4 regions of the Streptomyces bugieae genome follow, and region 4 is predicted to be linked to each of the others. Evidence: riboswitches for the same ligand, from Rfam matches in the RefSeq annotation. Region 4 holds a riboswitch; each other region holds the start of a gene.
What was found. A riboswitch is a leader RNA that binds a small molecule or an ion and turns the genes downstream of it on or off. The one in region 4 is predicted to bind cobalamin.
Positions count from the first base shown of each region.

Region 1 (4,593 bases), on a different contig from region 4:
CGACATGCTGGTCGCCCTGCTCTTCGCGGACAACGAGTCGCAGCCGCTGACGGTCGCCCTGCAGTCGCAGATGCGGCAGTTCGGCAGCAACATCGGCGTGCTGGCGCCCGGCGCCTTCCTGTCCCTGATCGTGCCGCTGATCGTGTTCTTCGCGTTCCAACGGCACTTCGTCCAGGGGATCATGGCCGGTTCGGTCAAGTAGTCCGGGGTGCCCCCGTGCACGGGCCCGCTGTCCACGACAGCGGGCCCTGGCGCGTTCCCGCACTCAGCAACGGCACGTCTCGGCGGACTTCAGCCATCCGGTGAGGTCGGCGCGGGCGCGGGCCACCCGGGAGCGGACCGTGCCGATCGGGCAGCCCACGGCCGCGGCGGCGTCGGCGTACGGCATGCCGACCAGCTGCGTGAGCACGAACGCTTCGCGGCGTTCGTGGTCCAGGGCGTCGAGCAGCTCGCTCAGGGCCAGTCCGTCGTCGAATCCCGGCAGTCCGCTGGGCTGCCGGTGTTCCGCGACCGCCTGCCAGTCGTCGACGTCGGCGATCCGCGGGCGGGCGGCGGCCGACCGGTAGCGGTCGATCACCACCCGGCGGGCGATGGCCAGCAGCCAGGTACGCGCGCTGGAGCGCGCCGCGAAGTGCGGCAGGCCGGTCAGGGCGCGCAGAAAGGTCTCCTGGGCCAGGTCATCGGCACTGTGCGTGTCGCCGCTCAGATGGGCCACGAATCTCCAGACATCGCGGTGGGAGGCGCGTATGAAGCGCTCGACGGCGACCGGGTCACCGTCCCGCGCGGCCAGTGCGAGGCCGGTCAACTGCGCGTCGTCCGAGGCAGTCCGCTTGCCACGGGCCGGGCCAACAAGGGCAGGAATCATCGCCACATGTCCTTCGGAGCTGCGGGGCCGCACCAGGGCAGGGCACGTCCCCGTCGGTGAGCGGCGCTCCGGGGCACCCGGACGAGGCCGGTCACCACGGCTCGGTGCGGTGGTCGACGGGCGTACGTCCACGGGCGGCACGGAGGGCCGCGGGGCAAGGGCCGGCGTGTGGTCGGCGCGCTCTCCGAGGGAGCGCGAAGGGTGCGGAAGGCAACCGTGCGGACACGCCGGTACTTCGCCCGCCACCGATGCGCTGCGGGGAAGTCCCCAGGGCGGGCGGTCAGCAGCAGACGGGCGCCGCCGGCGGGCCCCTGCGGGAGAGGACGTGGTGCAGGAGGACCTCGCGCAGGCGCACGACATGACCGGTGCGGGCCATCGGGCGGGCGGGCGGTTCGAGGCCGGTGCGGTCCAGCGTCGTCAGGACCAGGAGCAGGGGCGCGAACAACACCGCGGCCGCGCTGCGGGCGAGCCGGAACGCGGCCGCCTCACCGCGCCACAGCCACACACCGCAGACCAGCGCCGCCAGCGCGTGCGCGAGGAACATGCCGGGGGTTCCGTGGAGGGAGTGCACCGGATGCAGTTGGCCCGTGTCGCCCACGACCGGCATGCCCACCATCCCCGGCATCCCGCCCCTCGGCGTCGGCACGGAGACCGGGCCGCCCGGGTGCGGCTGCGCCAGGTCGAAGGCGGAGTGCAGGCCGAGTTGGGCCAGGACGGTGGCACCGGTGATGACGAACCCGCCGCGTGCCCGCCCCGTCAGCCACCAGGCCACCGAGGCCGTGGCGCCGCATGCGCCCACGAGGGCCCACCACGGCAGGGACTGCGCGGACATCCACGCGTGCCCCAGGGCCGCGGTCGTCACGCACACCACCACGAAGATCGCGGCGCGTACGGCGCGTGAAACCGACCCGGCAGTCATGTCGGCCATCGTGCCAGCCGGTACGCCCGCTCGGCAGGGGGCACGGGGCGCGGGGCCCGGTTGTTGTCCGGATCTGCTAAAGCCGTGCCTGGAGGGTCAGTTGAGCGGCAGGGGCCGTAGGAGGAAGGCGGGGAGCAAGGAGGGGTTTACGCCTCCGCCCGCCGGTGCTCCCCTGTCGCGCAGTGGGTCAGCAGTGCCGCGGTCGCGTCGTCGACCACGCGGTAGCGCACCACCCGGCCGTCCCTGGCGCCCTCGACCACTCCGGCGGCCCGGAGCAGGCGCAGTGCCTGGGAGACCGCGGTGTCCTTCATGCCGGTGGCGACCGCAAGATCGGAGACGGCGATGGGGCCGGCCTGGTGGAGGGCGAGCAGCAGGGCCAGGCGCCCGGGCTCGGCGAGCAGGGCGAAGCGGTCGGCCCAGGCCCGGACCTCGCCTGGCTCACCGATGGCGGCGATGGCGTCGCAGACGCGGTGGCCGTCGATGGTGCGGTGGTCGGCGCGCTCGGCCGGGACGAGATGCATGAGGACATCTTCGCAGGTCATCGAATGTGATCTTGGATACCTGCACAGTTGTGCAGGCTTGAAGGGATCGTGGGACGACCCGTAAGGTTGGCGCGCCGTGGCGCTCGGGAAGACCGGTGACGGACCTCGTGGTCCCAGTCCGGAGCGGCCCTCGCCACTGTGATCGGGGAGTTCTCGTCCCGTTTCGTGCACGTTGGTGTGTACGGAGCCACTGGCCGCAGCCTGCGGCCGGGAAGGCAGGGGCGGGCGCGAGCGTCAGCGAACCCGTAAGCCAGGAGACCGGCCACGGCACTTCACGAAGTGATCCACGAGGTGCTGGAGCGTGACCACCGGATGGCCCTGTCCACCGATACCCCGACCACCCCTGCCCCCGCCACGTTCCGCTGGCGCCGGCAGGACACCGTCCGCACCGCGGGCCTGATGGCCGTCATAGCCGCCCTGCACGTCGTCGCCTTCGGCGTGCTCTTCCTGCTCGTGGTCCCCCACCACTATTCCGTCGGCAGCCAGGTCTTCGGCGTCGGGCTCGGCATCACCGCCTACACCCTGGGCATGCGGCACGCCTTCGACGCCGACCACATCGCCGCGATCGACAACACCACCCGCAAGCTGATGGCCGACGGCAAGCGTCCGGTGTCGGTGGGCTTCTGGTTCGCCCTCGGCCACTCCAGTGTCGTGGTCGTCATGGCTGCCCTGGTCGCCGGCGGTGCCCAGCTGGCCGGCGCCCTCCTCAACGACCAATCCCGCACCCACCAGATCCTGGGCACCGTCGGCACCACGGTCTCGGGCACCTTCCTCTACCTCATCGCCGCCCTCAACCTCATCGCGCTGACCGGGATCTGGCGGGTGTTCCGCGGTATGCGCGAAGGCCGCTTCGACGAGGCGGAGCTGGAGCAGCAGCTGGATTCGCGGGGCTTCATGAACCGCTTCCTGGGCCGGTTCACCCGCTCCATCTCCCGCCCCGGCCAGATGTTCCCGCTCGGCTTCCTCTTCGGGATCGGCTTCGACACCGCCACCGAGGTCACGCTGATGGTGATGGCGGGCAGCGGCGCCGCGGCCGGCCTGCCCTGGTACGCGATCCTGTGCCTGCCGCTGCTCTTCGCCGCCGGCATGAGCCTGTTCGACACCCTCGACGGCACGTTCATGAACTTCGCCTACCAGTGGGCGTTCTCCAACCCGGTGCGGAAGGTCTACTACAACCTCACCATCACCGGGCTGTCCATCGCCGTCGCGTTCTTCATCGGCACCATCGAGCTGGTGACCGTGCTCCACGACAAGCTCGGCCTCAGCGACCCGGTGACCGGCTGGGTCTCCGGCCTCGACCTCGACAACGTCGGCTTCATCATCGTCGGCCTGTTCGTGGTGGTGTGGGCCGCGGCGCTGGCGTACTGGCGGCTGGCCGGCGTGGAGAAGCGCTGGGCGGCGCGCTCCGCCGGCAACGGCTGAGGCCTCGTTCCGCCGCCGCGCGTCCCGGGCTCGGCGGGAACCGGCGGGCCGTCCCGGACGACTGACTGGGCCGGGCCCCATGCGGGGCCGGAGCTTCCGGGAGGGCAGTGGTGCGGGCAGAGCACGGTGCAGAAACGGGATCGGAGGCCGCCGCCGGGCCCGGCGGCGAGCCGGGCCGGGCGCGCGGAGCGGGGCCCGCGGTGACGGCGCTGCTGACCGCCGCGATGGCCTGTTCGATGCTGCAGCTGTTCCTCATCGGGGCGCTCGGGCCGCGGCTGGTCGGCGAGTTGGGCATCTCCCGGACGGTGCTGGGCCTGACCACGACGGCGGGCTTCGGCGCGGCGGCCCTGCTGTCACCGGTGGCCGGGCGGTTGGTGGACCGGGTGGGGCCACGGCGCTGCCTGGTGGCGCTGTTGCTGCTCGCCGCCGTCTCACTGGCCCTGATCGGGGCCGCACCGGGGCCGGCCGTGCTGCTGTCGGCGGTGACGCTCGGCGGACTGCCGCAGGCCCTGGCCAACCCGGCGACCAACAAGGTGATCCTGGCCGCCTTTCCGGCCGGGCGGCGCGGTGCGGTGACCGGGCTCAAGCAGTCCGGGGTGCAGCTCGGTGCCTTCGTGGCGGGGCTGCCGCTGTCGCTGGTGGCGGCGGGGACGGGCTGGCGGGGCGCGGTGTGGACGGCGGCCGGTACGGCGGCGCTGGCCGCGGTGTGGGCGGCCCGCGCACTGCCGCGCGACGCGGTCATCACGGCTCCGGGTGCGTGTCCGGCCCGGTCCGCCCACGGAGTGACGCGTCGGCTCGCGGTCTTCTCCCTGCTGCTCGGCTGCGGTATCGCCTCGGTCAACACC
Region 1 covers NZ_JAZBJP010000001.1:679,749-684,341, forward strand. Annotated here, with positions in the region: gene V2J85_RS03270 (carbohydrate ABC transporter permease) at 1-202, shown strand, start outside; gene V2J85_RS03275 (sigma-70 family RNA polymerase sigma factor) at 266-865, opposite strand; gene V2J85_RS03280 (hypothetical protein) at 1,146-1,784, opposite strand; gene V2J85_RS03285 (metalloregulator ArsR/SmtB family transcription factor) at 1,931-2,305, opposite strand; cobalamin riboswitch at 2,387-2,607, shown strand; gene nicT (Nickel transporter NicT) at 2,606-3,748, shown strand; gene V2J85_RS03295 (MFS transporter) at 3,973-4,593, shown strand, end outside.
Region 1: another riboswitch for cobalamin. It lies ahead of nicT (Nickel transporter NicT); the one in region 4 lies ahead of V2J85_RS17065 (cobalamin biosynthesis protein).

Region 2 (4,593 bases), on a different contig from region 4:
GGCGAAGGACTGGCGGTAGATCTCCGCACCGTCCTTCTCGTAGTCGAACGCGGTCACTCTGGCCTCGTTTCTGGCGTTCCTGGTGTTGCGGGTGGTGCGGTTGGTGTCGTCTTCGGCGTGGTGGGTGTGGCGGGTGTTGCCTCCGGGCCGACGACCGCGACCCGGTAGCCCGCCTCGGTCGCCAGCACGTCGATCCAGCTCCCGTGCGGGTGCCCGCAGCGGCGCTCGCAGCCGGACCAGTGGACGGGCAGCGGCGCGGCGTCGACCGGCAGGGATGCGGCGTCGGCCGGCAGCGGTGCGGCGCCGGCCGGCAGGGGTACGCCCCGCGGCAGCGGTGTGCCCGCCTCGCCCGCCTCGACCGCCGCCGTCACGTCCGCACGGACGTCGGTGCGGGACTTGGCACAGCCGGGGCGGCCGGTGCAGGCGCCGATGCGGTGCCAGGGGGAGGACGGGTCGGTGACCAGGCCGGCGGCGGCCAGTTCGCGGAGGCGGGGCGCGGCCGCGGCGGCCGGCAGGCCGGGGACGACGATGCCGCGCCACGGGGTGAGGCGGAGTTCGCCGGATCCGTCGTCGGCCGCGACGGAGGCGAGCAGCCGCCACTGGGCCACCGACAGCCTGCCGAGCGGTGCCAGTACGGAGAGCGCGCGCCGCCCGTCGCGGCCCTCGACGATGCCGGGGGCGGAGGAGTCCGCGTATCCGGTCACCGGGCCGCCGGGCGTTGCGGCCCGCACCCCGGCGCCTTCCGCCACGTACGACGCCCCCGCGCCCTCCGTCACGTACGACGCCCCGGCCCCGTCAGCCACGTACGTCGCCTCGATGCCGGCCGCACGCAGCGCCTCCGCCAGGTCCCGCGCGGACAGCCGGTGGCCGTCCGGGAGTTCGCGCACCCGCCAGGCGCCGGTGCCGCCGGCCGCCGCGGCGGCCAGGAACGTCTCGGCGGCGGCCAGCGCCGCGCGCGGTGCGTCCGGACCGGCGATCCGCAGCGCCGCCGGGTCGTCGCCGACCCGCAGCAGCGCCCCGCCGCCGGACCCCGTCGCACCCGTGATGCCCGATTCTGCGATCAACGTCACATCGCCGCCGAGCGCCGCCACATCGCCCCGTCCGTCGTCCAGGACGAACAGGAAACGGCCGGAGAGCGCGGTCGCGGAGTCGCTCGCGCACAGCAGCGCGTCCAGCCGTCGGGCCCACCGGCGCACGTCAGCGGGGGTGTTGCGGTCCAGTCCGGCCAGCGGGGAGGCGAGGATGTTGCGGATGCGTTCGTGGCGTTCGGAGGGCAGCAGGCCGGCGTCGTGCAGCAGCCCGGCGAGGCGGCCGCCGCAGCCGTCCGGCAGGCCGCGCAGCTCGACGTTGCCGCGCGAGGTCAGGGACAGCCGGCCGTCGCCGAGCAGGTCCGCGGCATCGGCCAGCGCGCGGGCCTGATGGACCGTCAAATCTCCTGCGGGGATGCGCACTCGGGCCAGATGGCCGTCGGCGGCCGGATGCAGCCGCAGCGCTCCCGGGCAGGCGTCACCGCGGGCCCGTACGGGCGGCTCGGCCCGTCGGGGCCGTGGTGAGGGGGAGGGCGGCATGGCGGCGAGCATACCTACGACGGTGCGCGACCGATCCGGGGCGGATCCAGCCATGAAGCGGACGAATCCGGCCACCGCGGCACGGGTGACGGAGCCCCGCGTACCGGACGTACCGAAACCCCCGCCCGCGGCCGCGCACCGCCCCCGCAAAGGCCCGCTTACCTCCGTCGCCCGCAGCCCTTACTATGCAGGTCGGCGGGTCGGCTGACCCGTCGGACGCCAGCGACGGCGCCGGGCCCTCGGGCCCGAGGGAGGAAGCCCGGTGAGAATCCGGCGCGGTCCCGCCACTGTGAACCCGGCCGGAGCCGGGTGAGTCAGGAACTCCCGCCGTCCTTACGACCACCCGGGGCGCGGACACCCCGAGGAAGGCCAGCGCTCGCATGCTGCATTCGTCCGGGGACCACCCCGCGGCCCCCCGAATCCTGCTGCTGTCGACCTCCGACACCGACCTGCTCAGTGCCCGCGCGGCCACCGGCCCGGTGGCGTACCGGCTCGCCAACCCCGCCCGCCTCGACGGCACCGAGCTGCCCGGTCTGCTCGACGGCACCGACCTCGTCGTCGTGCGCCTCCTCGGCGGCATCCGCGCCTGGCAGGAGGGCCTCGACCTGCTGCTCGCCGAGGGCCAGCACCGGCCGGTGGTCGTCCTCACCGGCGAACAGGCCCCGGACGCCCAGCTCATGGAGCAGTCCACGGTCCCGGTCGGCATCGCGGCCGAGGCGCACGCCTACCTCGCGCACGGCGGTCCGGCGAACCTCGAACAGCTCGCGCGCTTCCTCTCCGACACCGTGCTGCTCACCGGCCACGGCTTCGAACCGCCGGTGCCCGCCCCCACCTGGGGCCGCCTGGAGCGCCCGGCCGCCGACGGCACCGGCCCGGTCGTGGCGGTGCTCTACTACCGCGCCCACCACATGAGCGGCAACACCGGCTTCGTGCACGAACTGTGCGCGCAGATCGAGACGGCCGGCGGCCGCCCGCTCCCCCTGTACGTCGCCTCGCTGCGCGCCCCCGAGGCCGAACTCATCGACGCGCTGCGGACCACCGACGCCATCGTCACCACCGTCCTCGCCGCCGGCGGCACCAGGCCCGCCGAGGCCGGCGCCGGCGGTGACGACGAGTCCTGGGACGCCGGCGCGCTGGCCGCGCTGGACGTCCCGATCCTCCAGGCGCTGTGCCTGACCGGGCCGCGCAGCGCCTGGGAGGAGAACGACGAGGGCCTCTCGCCGCTCGACGCCGCCTCGCAGATCGCCGTCCCGGAGTTCGACGGCCGGCTGATCACCGTGCCGTTCTCCTTCAAGGAGGTCGACGAGGACGGCCTGCCGGTCTACGTCGCCGACCCCGAGCGCGCCGCCCGGGTCGCCGGCATCGCCGTACGCCACGCCCGGCTGCGCCACCTCCGCAACGCCGACAAGCGCCTCGCGCTGGTGCTCTCGGCCTACCCCACCAAGCACTCCCGGATCGGCAACGCCGTCGGGCTGGACACCCCGGCCTCCGCCGTGGAACTGCTGCGGCGGCTGCGCGCGGACGGCTACGACTTCGGCGACGAGAGCGCCGAGCCCGTCCCGGGCCTCGAATCCGGTGACGGCGACGAGCTGATCTACGCCCTCATCGAGGCCGGCGGCCACGACCAGGAGTGGCTCACCGAGGAGCAGCTGGCCCGCAACCCGGTCCGCATCCCGGCCGCCGACTACAAGCGCTGGTACGCCACCCTCCCGCAGGAGCTGCGCACGTCGGTGGAGCAGCACTGGGGGCCGCCGCCGGGCGAGATGTTCGTGGACCGCACCCACAACCCCGACGGCGACATCGTGCTCGCCGCGCTGCGTCGCGGCAATCTGCTGGTCCTCATCCAGCCGCCGCGCGGCTTCGGCGAGAACCCGATCGCGATCTACCACGACCCCGATCTGCCGCCGTCCCACCACTACCTCGCCGCCTACCGCTGGATCGCCGCGTCCCGCGAGGACGGCGGGTTCGGCGCGGACGCCATGGTCCACCTCGGCAAGCACGGCAACCTGGAGTGGCTGCCCGGCAAGAACGCCGGCCTGTCCGCCGCCTGCGGCCCGGACGCGGCCCTCGGCGACCTCCCGCTCGTCTACCCCTTCCTGGTCAACGACCCCGGCGAGGGCACCCAGGCCAAGCGCCGGGTGCACGCCACCCTCGTCGACCACCTCGTCCCGCCGATGGCCCGCGCCGACTCCTACGGCGACATCGCGCGCCTGGAGCAGCTGCTCGACGAGTACGCGCAGATCTCCTCCATGGACCCGGCCAAGCTCCCGGCCATCCGCGCCCAGATCTGGACGCTCATCCAGGCCGCCAAGCTCGACCACGACCTGGGCCTTGCGGAGCGCCCGGACGACGACGGCTTCGACGACTTCCTGCTGCACGTCGACGGCTGGCTGTGCGAGGTCAAGGACGCCCAGATCCGCGACGGCCTGCACGTGCTCGGCGCAGCCCCGGCCGGCGAGGCGCGGGTCAACCTCGTCCTGGCCATCCTCCGCGCCCGCCAGATCTGGGGCGGCACCTCCGCCCTGCCCGGCCTGCGCGAGGCCCTCGGCCTCGACGAGTCCGCCGCGACCCGCACCACCGCCGACGAGGCCGAGGCCCGGGCCCGCGCCCTGGTCCAGGCGATGGAGGACGCCGGCTGGGACCCGGCCGCGGTGCCCGGCGTGGCCGCCGGCCACGGCCCGCAGGTCGCCGACATCCTCGACTTCGCCGCCCGCCAGGTCGTCCCGCGGCTCGCCGCCACCACCGACGAGATCGACCACGCGGTGCACGCCCTGAACGGTGGCTTCGTCCCGGCCGGCCCGTCCGGCTCGCCGCTGCGCGGTCTGGTCAACGTGCTGCCGACGGGTCGCAACTTCTACTCCGTCGACCCCAAGGCCGTGCCCTCCCGGCTCGCCTGGGAGACCGGCCAGGCCCTCGCCGACTCGCTGCTGGAGCGCTACCGCACCGACAACGGCGACTGGCCGCAGTCCGTCGGCCTGTCCCTGTGGGGCACCAGCGCCATGCGGACCAGCGGCGACGACGTGGC
Region 2 covers NZ_JAZBJP010000029.1:86,725-91,317, forward strand. Annotated here, with positions in the region: gene V2J85_RS31240 (precorrin-8X methylmutase) at 1-57, opposite strand, end outside; gene V2J85_RS31245 (cobalamin biosynthesis protein CobG) at 54-1,568, opposite strand; cobalamin riboswitch at 1,784-1,911, shown strand; gene cobN (cobaltochelatase subunit CobN) at 1,949-4,593, shown strand, end outside.
Region 2: another riboswitch for cobalamin. It lies ahead of cobN (cobaltochelatase subunit CobN); the one in region 4 lies ahead of V2J85_RS17065 (cobalamin biosynthesis protein).

Region 3 (4,593 bases), on a different contig from region 4:
TAGGCGACGGCATCGATGCGCCCCGCCCTCAGGTCCGCCCTGGCGGTGCGCAGTTCGCCGGTCTGCGGGAAGGAGCCGATGGTGGTCGTCGGGAGCAGCGGCAGCGAGAGGTGGGCGCGCTGCGCGGCGGCCCGCCGGTCGTACGGCTGCGAGCGGCGGGTGTCCCGGTCCGTGACGGCCGCGGCCCGGGCGCGTACGGCGGGGACGCGGGTGATCGGCGAGGCGGCACGGGAGGCCAGGTCGGCACGGTTGGCGGCCAGTTCGGCGGCGATGGTTTCCGTTCCCTGGCCGAGGCCACGGGCCAGGGTGACGACCTCGGTGGTCTTCTGGCGGGCGAAGGCCAGCCAGCGCAGGATCTGCGGGTCGATGTCGTGTTCGGCGGCGGTGTCGAGGGGGACGTGCAGGAGGGAGCAGGACGCGGCGACATCGACGTGGCCGGCGAGTCCGAGGAGGGTGCCGAGGGTGGCCAGCGACTTCTCGAGGTCGTTGATCCAGATGTTCCGGCCGTTGACCACGCCGGCGACCAGCCGCTTGCCGGGCAGTCCGCCGACGGCGGCGAGGTCGTCGAGGTTTCCGGCCGCGGCCCCGGTGAAGTCCAGCGCGAGTCCGTCCACCGGGGTGCCGGCCAGTACGGGCAGCGCGTCGCCGAGCCGGTCGAAGTACGAGGCGATGAGCAGTCGGGGCCGGTCGGTCAGGCCGCCGAGACCGCGGTAGGCGCGGGCGGCGGCGTGGAGCTCGGCGGGGGTGCGGTCCTGCACCAGCGCGGGCTCGTCCAGCTGCACCCACTCCGCACCGGCGGCCCGCAGTTCGGCGAGCACCTCGGCGTACACCGGCAGCAGCCGGTCGAGCAGGGTCAGCGGGTCGAAGTCCGCGGCCACCCCGGGCGCGGGCTTGGCCAGGAGCAGATAGGTGACCGGGCCGACCAGCACCGGGCGGGGTCGGTGGCCGAGCGCGAGGGCCTCGCGCAGCTCGGTGACCTGCTTGCCGGGGTCGGCGCGGAAAACGGTGCCGGGGCCCAGTTCAGGCACCAGGTAGTGGTAGTTGGTGTCGAACCACTTGGTCATCTCCAGCGGCGCCACGTCCTGCGTGCCGCGCGCCATGGCGAAGTAGCCGTCGAGGGAGCATCCCGCGCTCGGCCGAGGCCGGGAGCTGGGGGCAGGGTCCGCCTCGGCGGCGGCGCGGTGACGTTCGGGAACGGCACCGACCATGACGGTGGTGTCCAGCACGTGGTCGTAGTACGAGAAGTCCCCGGTCGGCACCTCATGGATCCCGGCGTCGGCCAACTGCCGCCAGTTCGCCCGACGCAGCTCCGCCGCGGTCCGGCGCAGCTCATCGGCGGTGACCCGGCCCTTCCAGTACCCCTCGACGGCCTTCTTCAGCTCCCGTTCCCGGCCCTGCCGGGGGTAGCCGTACACGGTGGCCCGAACGGTCGCGGCCGCGGACTGCCCGGCCCCGGTCCCTGTCGCTGTCTCGGTCACAAGAAACTCTCCTTCGCGAGCTTGTCTCCTACAGATCCCGGAGACGGAACGGGGGCGCGAAGGACGAACGAACCGGACGGAGCAGCTCAGGAGTTCAGCAACGGCGAGCCACTGTCCGATCTGTACGCCGACCCGCCCTCGAAGGTCACCGGAATGTCCGCACGCGATCCCTCACGCGCGGGCAACGGGCAGGTCTTCGGACTCGCGGGCACGTCCACCGATGGAACTCTGGCAGGCGGACACCTACTGGCCGTCGCTTCCCAGACCCGTCCGGGCCCAGTGCGTATGACGGCGATCGTTCCCACTCACCGCTGCGGGGCAGTCCCGGAATCCCACCGGGTTCCCTCTTACGACGCACCTGTCTGGCGGACAGGGCGAACCAGCTGCCCGACCAGCGTAACGCCTCCTCCGTGGCTAGCGGCCCGTCGCGGCCGGTCGGTATTCGGTGAGCAGGAGGGCGATGTCGTCGGCGCGGTAGGAGGAGCGTTGGGCGTGCTGGAGGAGGCGGTCGGCGAGTTCGTCCAGGGAGCCGGCGCGGGCGTGGGCCAGGGAGCTGCGGAGGTGGTCGATGCCCACGTCGATGGGGGTGCCGCGCTCCTCGACCAGGCCGTCGGTGTAGAGGGCGAGCACGGAGCCGGGTGGGAGGTCGACGGGGGTGCGCGGGTAGTCGCTTGCGTGGTCCACGCCGAGGAGGGGGCCGGTTTCCAGGTCCAGCACGTCGGTGTGCCCGTCGGGATGGCGGAGCAGGGGCGGTGGGTGGCCGGCGCGGACGGCCCAGGCGCGGTGGCCGGCCGGGTCGAGGTGGAGGTAGCAGCAGCTGGCGAGGAGGCCGGTACCGAGGTCGATGAGGGTGCGGTTGGCGCCCGCCAGGACGTCGCCCGGGGCGTGCCCCACTGCCACGAACGCCCTTACCGCGCTGCGCAGTTGGGCCATGGTGGCGGCGGCCGCGATGCTGTGTCCCTCGACGTCTCCGATGACCAGGGCCACGCCCTCGGCGGCCGGGATGACGTCGTACCAGTCACCGCCGATGTCCATGCCGCTGGTGCAGGGGAGGTAGCGGGCCGTCGTGCGCAGGTCGGGGAGGACGGGCAGCCGGTGCGGCAGCAGGGCCTGCTGGAGGCCGCGGGCGAGGGCGAATTCGGAGTCGTAGAGCCGGGCGCGTTCCAGTGCCTGGGCGATCAGGCCGGCGAGCGCGGTCAGGACGCTGCGGTCCTTGGCCGTGAAGTGGTGGATCTCGTCGAAGCCGAGGACGCAGGTGCCGGCGGGGCGGCCGGAGGCGATCAGCGGGAGGTACGCCCAGGAGTTCACGCCGCCGATCGGGATGCCGGGGTAGCCCTGGGAGAGGCTCTGCTGTGACTCGATGAAGAGCGGGATGCCGGAGGTCAGGGTTTCCGTGCCGGGCAGGGGTGCGCGCAGCGGCATGCCGTCCAGCCAGTCGAGGAAGCCCTCGTGGTGGCCGGTGTGGAAGATCAGGTGCATCGTGCCGTCACGGACCGCGTAGAGGGCGAGTTGCTGGCCGCCGAAGGCCGGGAGGAGTTGGTGGGCGACGACTTCGCAGACCTGGTGGGTGGTGACCGCCTCGGTCAGCGCACTGCCCAGTTGCAGGACGTGGTACATGACGCCCAGTCGGGCCGGTGCGGCGGCCGCGGTGGTGGAGGGGGCCGGAGGGGTCGGCGCCGCGGCCGCAGAGGCCGGCTGTGGCGGTGCGGTCACGGTGGGCGGCTCGGCGAGGTCAGGGGCGGCGTCGGGGCGTCCGGTGGGGACGACGCGGCCGGTGACGCCGTTCGGGTCGGGGTGGAGAGAGAAGGCGAGCCACTGGTCGGGCGGGCGGCGGACGAGGAAGGACGTCGGCGTCTGCGAGACCATCGCGGAGCGGTGCTGGTACTCGATCGCGGGATCGGACAGCCACGGCAGGGCGTCCCACAGGCACTGCCCGACCAGGTCCTCGCCCCTGACATCCAGCAACTGCTCCAGGCTGCGGTTGGCGTAGCTGACCCGGCCTTCGGGGGTGAGGGAGAACAGTCCGTCCCGCAGGCGCTCGACCGCCGCAGCCGCCGCGCGGCCGGCCCGCGCGTCGACGACCACTCCGACGAGGTGGGCGCGCGCCCGGTCGTCGTCCGGCAGATCCGGCACCCGGCCCCAGAGCACCACGCTGCGGTACCCCTCGCCGCTGCCGTGCCCCTCACCGGCGCCTTCCGCGCCACCGCCCGGCCCGGCGCCCGCGCCCTCGCGTACGCGCAGGGTACGGGACACGATCCGCCCCTCTGCGGCCGCCGTACGGGCCGCGGCACGGAACGCCGCGCGGTCGCCGGGGTGGAGACGAGAGGCGAGGGTCTCCGCCCGCGCGTCGAAGGTTCCGGGGTCGAGGCCGAAGATCGCGCAGAAGTCGTCGTCCGCGGTGAGGGTGGAGGCGGACAGGTTCCAGTCGAACAGGCCGGCCCGTACGGCCGGGGCGGAGGGGGCCGGAGTCTCGACCGGGGCCGTGCGCGCATCGCCCTCCAGGGGGTCGCCGCTGCGGTCGCGGCAGGCCGCCAGGGAGGCGCCGAGGCGGTTGGCCAGGGCCCGAAGATGGCGCCGTTGGGTCTTGGTCAGCCCGTCGCTGCCGGGCGGCGCGGCCCATACGACCGCGAGCGCACCGAAGGTCTCCCCGCCCGCGCCCACCGGTACGGAGCAGGAGCCGAAGGCGTACGGCAGGGCCACCGCGAGCTGGGGAAAGCGGCGCATGGTCTCGTCGGCGTCGGCCAGGTGGATCGTGCGCCCGGAGCCGTACGCGACGGCGACCGGTATCGGGCTGCTCACCGGAACGAGGCTCCAGCCGCCCAGCTGGGACGGCGGCACCCCGCAGGTCGCGGCGAGCACCAGGGAGCGGCGGTCGCGGGAGCGCAGGAAGATGCTTCCGGCGTAGGCGCCCGCCCCCTGAACGGCCTTGACGACGGCTGCCGCCAGCAGGTCGTCGCGCTCCGCCGTCTCCTCGCGCACGGTCGACCGGCCCATGCCTCCAGTGTGCGCAGAGGCGGGCCCGGCGGCCCAGAGGATTACTCAGGGCGATGGATGCGCTACCGGGCGCACGCTCCGGGCCGCCGGCGAGCCGCGCCCGTCCGGTTCCCGGCGGCGC
Region 3 covers NZ_JAZBJP010000002.1:666,787-671,379, forward strand. Annotated here, with positions in the region: gene metE (5-methyltetrahydropteroyltriglutamate--homocysteine S-methyltransferase) at 1-1,478, opposite strand, end outside; cobalamin riboswitch at 1,649-1,877, opposite strand; gene V2J85_RS08080 (GAF domain-containing SpoIIE family protein phosphatase) at 1,893-4,472, opposite strand.
Region 3: another riboswitch for cobalamin. It lies ahead of metE (5-methyltetrahydropteroyltriglutamate--homocysteine S-methyltransferase); the one in region 4 lies ahead of V2J85_RS17065 (cobalamin biosynthesis protein).

Region 4 (4,593 bases):
TGCAGCGGGCGGGTGTTGGCCTCGGACATCTCGTAGTCGAACGCGGCCTGGCGCAGGGTCGGTTCGGCCTCCGGCGCGGTGAGCAGCCGCAGTTCGAGGGCGGGCGGGCAGTCCGCCGGCGGCAGCACCAGTTGCCGTACCACGAGCCCGGCGGCGATCAGCACCAGGGCGGTGACGAGTGCGAGCAGCAGCTTCAGGCGGGGCCGGACGTGCTGGTTGAACCGGCGGCGTAAGCGGACCCGCGGCGGGGTCGGCAGCCGCGCCTCGGGGGTGGCGAAGGACAGCACGACGTCGTCGACGGTGTTCTGCTTCGCCGACCGGGGTTCCCACACGTCGTCCATCGGCGTCCGCTCCCCGGCGAGCCGGACCCGCAGCTCCCGTACGAGGTCCTCGAAGGTGACGAACCGGCGGCCGGGGATGCCGTTTTGGAGGATCTGCACCAGGGCGCGGGTGAAGACGGTGCCGCCGGCCGGTTCCTCGCCGCTGAAGATCCGGCGGTTGGGCTGGGCGGCCATCAGCAGCGACATGGGCTTGCGGTGGGAGTGGAAGGCGCCGCCGGCGTTGCCCGCGTAGCAGCACTCCAGGACGATCACGATGCGTTCGGCGCGGGCGCTGTCGAGGCAGGAGAGCACCACGTCGTGCCAGGAGACGGTGGTGTGGCTCTGCCGGGGCACCGAGGCGCCGACCATCAGCCGCAGGTCGCCGCCGTCGCTGCCGACCCAGCCGTGGCCGGAGAAGTACACCAGCAGCAGTCCGCGGGCCTCGTCGGCGGCGGTCTTGAGCGCCTGGCTCAGCTCCCACGGCTCGGCCGGCCGGCAGAGGGTGACCTCGTCGGCGGTGAACAGGTCGGTGGCGGTCAGGGCGCGGGACAGCTCGGCGGGGTTGTCCTCCACCGCGGGCAGGCCGCTCAGCGTGGCGTAGTCGTGGACACCGATCAGCAGCGCCCGGTTGATCTTTCCCCGCGCGTCGTATTCGGACATCCGGCTCAGTCCTCGCCGGTGCTGCCGCTCTCGTGCGCCGGGTTGCCGGGATCGGGGTGTCCGGGGCCGCCGTCGCCGATGACCTCGACGGCGGGTCGCTCACCGGCGGCGCGCTCCTCCTTGCGGCGCCGCAGCCATTCCCGCAGGGCGATGCTCATCCCCTTGGTGACCTCGGCGGCGATCGCGCCGACGATGACCAGGATCAGGTCGTCCACGCCCACGGCCATGTCGGCGGGGGCCGGTTCGTCCCCGGCGTCCGTGGTGCGGGTGGGCTGCGGCCGGTGTTCCCAGGTGTGGTCCCGGCGGCTCAGCCAGGGTTCGCGCTCCAGCCAGGCCCGGAGGTCGTCGAGATCCTGCTGCGGATTGTCCGTCCCGGTGACCCTGAGGCGGATCTCCTGACGGTCCTCGTGATGGTCGGCGTGCTCCGGCATCCCCCAGCCCCCTTCCGGCGGCCCCTTCGCCGCCGTGCACCAGATAGTGACGTGGGATCAGGGACCGGGGCAACCGTCTGTGACGCCACCACCACCCTGTGGCGTGCGCCACAAGGCCTGCCGCGGGGCAGCGTCGCAGGTCAAGGGCGAGTTGACGGGCCTTCGCGGACCGTGGTGGACTGCCGGGGCCAATCGGCGACAGATGAGGAAGTCCGGTGAGAATCCGGCGCGGTCCCGCCACTGTCACCGGGGAGCGTTCCTCCGACGAGGGCCACGGTCCGTACGGACGTACGGGCGGGAAGGCCGGGGGTCACGCCGATCCGGGAGCCAGGAGACTCTGGTCGCCGTCACGTCGAGCCAGGGCGAGGACCCTGAGTGAGGACATACCGCCATGCCCGGCCGCCCGTCCCGATCCCCACTGCCCGCTGCCGCAGGGCCCCTTCGAGGACTGACGGCGGCCTGATCCGATGCGCGGCGAACACGCGGGATATGCGTGCGGCGCGGCCCTCGGCTTCCTCGGCGACCTGATCGCGGCGGACCCGCGGCGCGGCCATCCGGTGGCCGCGTTCGGCCGGGCCGCCGCCGCCGTCGAGCGCCGGCTGTGGCGCGACCACCGGGGTCACGGCGCGGCGCACGCCGTGCTGTGCGCGGGCGGTGCGGCGGCCGGCGCGGCGCTGCTGGAGCGGGCCGTACGGCACCGCCGCGGCGCCCGGGTGGCGCTGACCGCGGCCACCGTCTGGGCGGTGCTGGGCGGCACCTCGCTGGGCCGGGAGGCGCGGGCCGTCGGCGGCGCGCTGGAGGCCGGCGATCTGGACGTGGCGCGGGAGCGGCTGCCGCATCTGTGCGGCCGCGATCCCCAGGCACTGGACGGGCCGCAGATGGCCCGCGCGGTGGTGGAGTCGGTGGCCGAGAACACCTCGGACGCGGTGGTGGGCGCCCTGGTGTGGGGCGCGTTCGGCGGGGTGCCCGGTCTGGTGGCGTTCCGGGCGGTGAACACCCTGGACGCGATGGTGGGTCACAAGTCCCCGCGCTACCGGCGGTTCGGCTGGGCCGCGGCCCGGCTCGACGACGTCGCCGGCTGGCCCGGCTCCCGGCTGACCGCCGCGCTGACCGTGCTCGCGGGCCCCGACCGGCGCGGTGCGCTCGCGGCCTGGCGGGCGGACGGCGGGGCGCATCCGAGCCCCAACGCGGGTCCGGTGGAGGCGTCGTTCGCGGGCGCGCTGGGCGTGCGGCTGGGCGGCACGCTGGCGTACGGCGGGCGGGTGGAGCACCGTCCGGTGCTGAACGGCGCGGCGCGGCCGCCCGCGGTGGCGGACATCGAGCGAGCGGTGCGGCTGTCGCGGCGGGTGAGCGCGCTGGCGCTGGTGGCGACGGTGGCGGGACGGCTGGCGGTGGGCGCGGTGCGGCACGGGGTCGCGGGCGGCAGGGGCACGAGCGGGAGGAAGCGCCGGTGAACGGGCAATGCGGGGCGGCCGGGGGGCTCGGCGGCGGGCTGCTGGTGGCCGGTACGACGTCCGACGCGGGCAAGAGCGTGGTGACGGCGGGGATCTGCCGCTGGCTGGTCCGGCAGGGCGTGAAGGTGGCGCCCTTCAAGGCGCAGAACATGTCGCTCAATTCGTTCGTCACCCGCGAGGGCGCGGAGATCGGCCGGGCGCAGGCGATGCAGGCCGCCGCGGCCCGGGTCGAACCGACCGCGCTGATGAACCCCGTGCTGCTCAAGCCGGGCGGCGACCGCAGCAGCCAGGTGGTGCTGCTGGGCAAGCCGGTGGGTGAGCTGAGCGCGCGCGGCTACCACGCGGGGCGGCAGGAGCAGTTGCTGGGGACGGTCACCGACTGCCTCACCGAGCTGCGGCGCACGCACGACGCGGTCATCTGTGAGGGCGCGGGCAGCCCCGCCGAGATCAATCTGCGGCGCACCGACATCGTGAACATGGGCATCGCCCGGGCCGCCCGGATACCGGTCGTGGTGGTCGGCGACATCGACCGCGGCGGCGTCTTCGCGTCGTTCTTCGGCACCACGGCGCTGCTGTCGAAGGAGGACCAGGCGCTGGTCGCGGGGTACCTCGTCAACAAGTTCCGGGGCGATGTGACGCTGCTGGAGCCGGGCCTGGACATGCTGGCGCGGCTGACCGGGCGCCCGACGCTGGGCGTGCTGCCGTACGCGCACGGCCTCGGCATCGACGAGGAGGACGGGCTGCGGGTCTCGCTGCGCGGCGCGGTGCGGGAGAGCGTGGTGGCCCCGCCGCACGGCGCGGACGTGCTGCGGGTGGCGGTCTGCGCCGTCCCGCTGATGTCCAACTTCACCGACGTGGACGCGCTGGCCGCCGAACCGGGCGTGGTGGTGCGGTTCGTGGACCGGCCGGAGGAACTGGCCGACGCGGACCTGGTGGTGCTGCCGGGCACCCGCGGCACGGTCCGCGCCCTCGGGTGGCTGCGCGAGCGCGGGCTGGCGGACGCGGTCGCCCGGCGGGCCGCCGAGGGCCGGCCGGTGCTGGGCATCTGCGGCGGCTTCCAGATGCTCGGCGAGCACATCGACGACGAGGTCGAGTCGAAGGCGGGCGCGGTCGAGGGCCTCGGACTGCTGCCCGTACGGGTCCGCTTCGCGGCGGAGAAGACACTGGCCCGGCCGGTGGGCGAGGCGCTCGGCGAGCCGGTGGAGGGCTACGAGATCCACCACGGCGTCGCCGAAGTGACGGGCGGAGACGAGGCGTTCATGTCCGACGGCGAAGGAAACAGTCTGGACGGGTGCCGGGTGGGTTCCGTGTGGGGCACGCACTGGCACGGTTCGCTGGAGAGCGACGCCTTCCGCCGGGCCTTCCTGCGGCGGGTGGCCGCGGACGCCGGGCGGGCCTTCGTCCCGGCCCCGGACACCCGCTTCGGCGCGCTGCGCGAGGAGCAGCTGGACCGGCTGGGCGATCTGATCGAGGAGCACGCGGACACCCAGGCGCTGCTGCGGCTGATCGAGAAGGGGGTGCCGGAGGGGCTGCCGTTCGTGCCTCCGGGGGCGCCATGAGGGGTACGCAAGGGACGGGATCCGGGCCGGCCGGCGACGTGGAGGACGACACAGCATGACGAGCGCGCACAACACCACCCCGCAGTACCCCTTCACCGCGGTCGTCGGGATGGACGACCTGCGGCTGGCGCTGCTGCTGAACGCGGTGAGCCCGGCGGTCGGCGGGGTG
Region 4 covers NZ_JAZBJP010000008.1:146,834-151,426, reverse strand. Annotated here, with positions in the region: gene V2J85_RS17075 (caspase family protein) at 1-980, opposite strand, end outside; gene V2J85_RS17070 (hypothetical protein) at 986-1,411, opposite strand; cobalamin riboswitch at 1,616-1,749, shown strand; gene V2J85_RS17065 (cobalamin biosynthesis protein) at 1,879-2,865, shown strand; gene V2J85_RS17060 (cobyric acid synthase) at 2,862-4,424, shown strand; gene V2J85_RS17055 (putative cobaltochelatase) at 4,480-4,593, shown strand, end outside.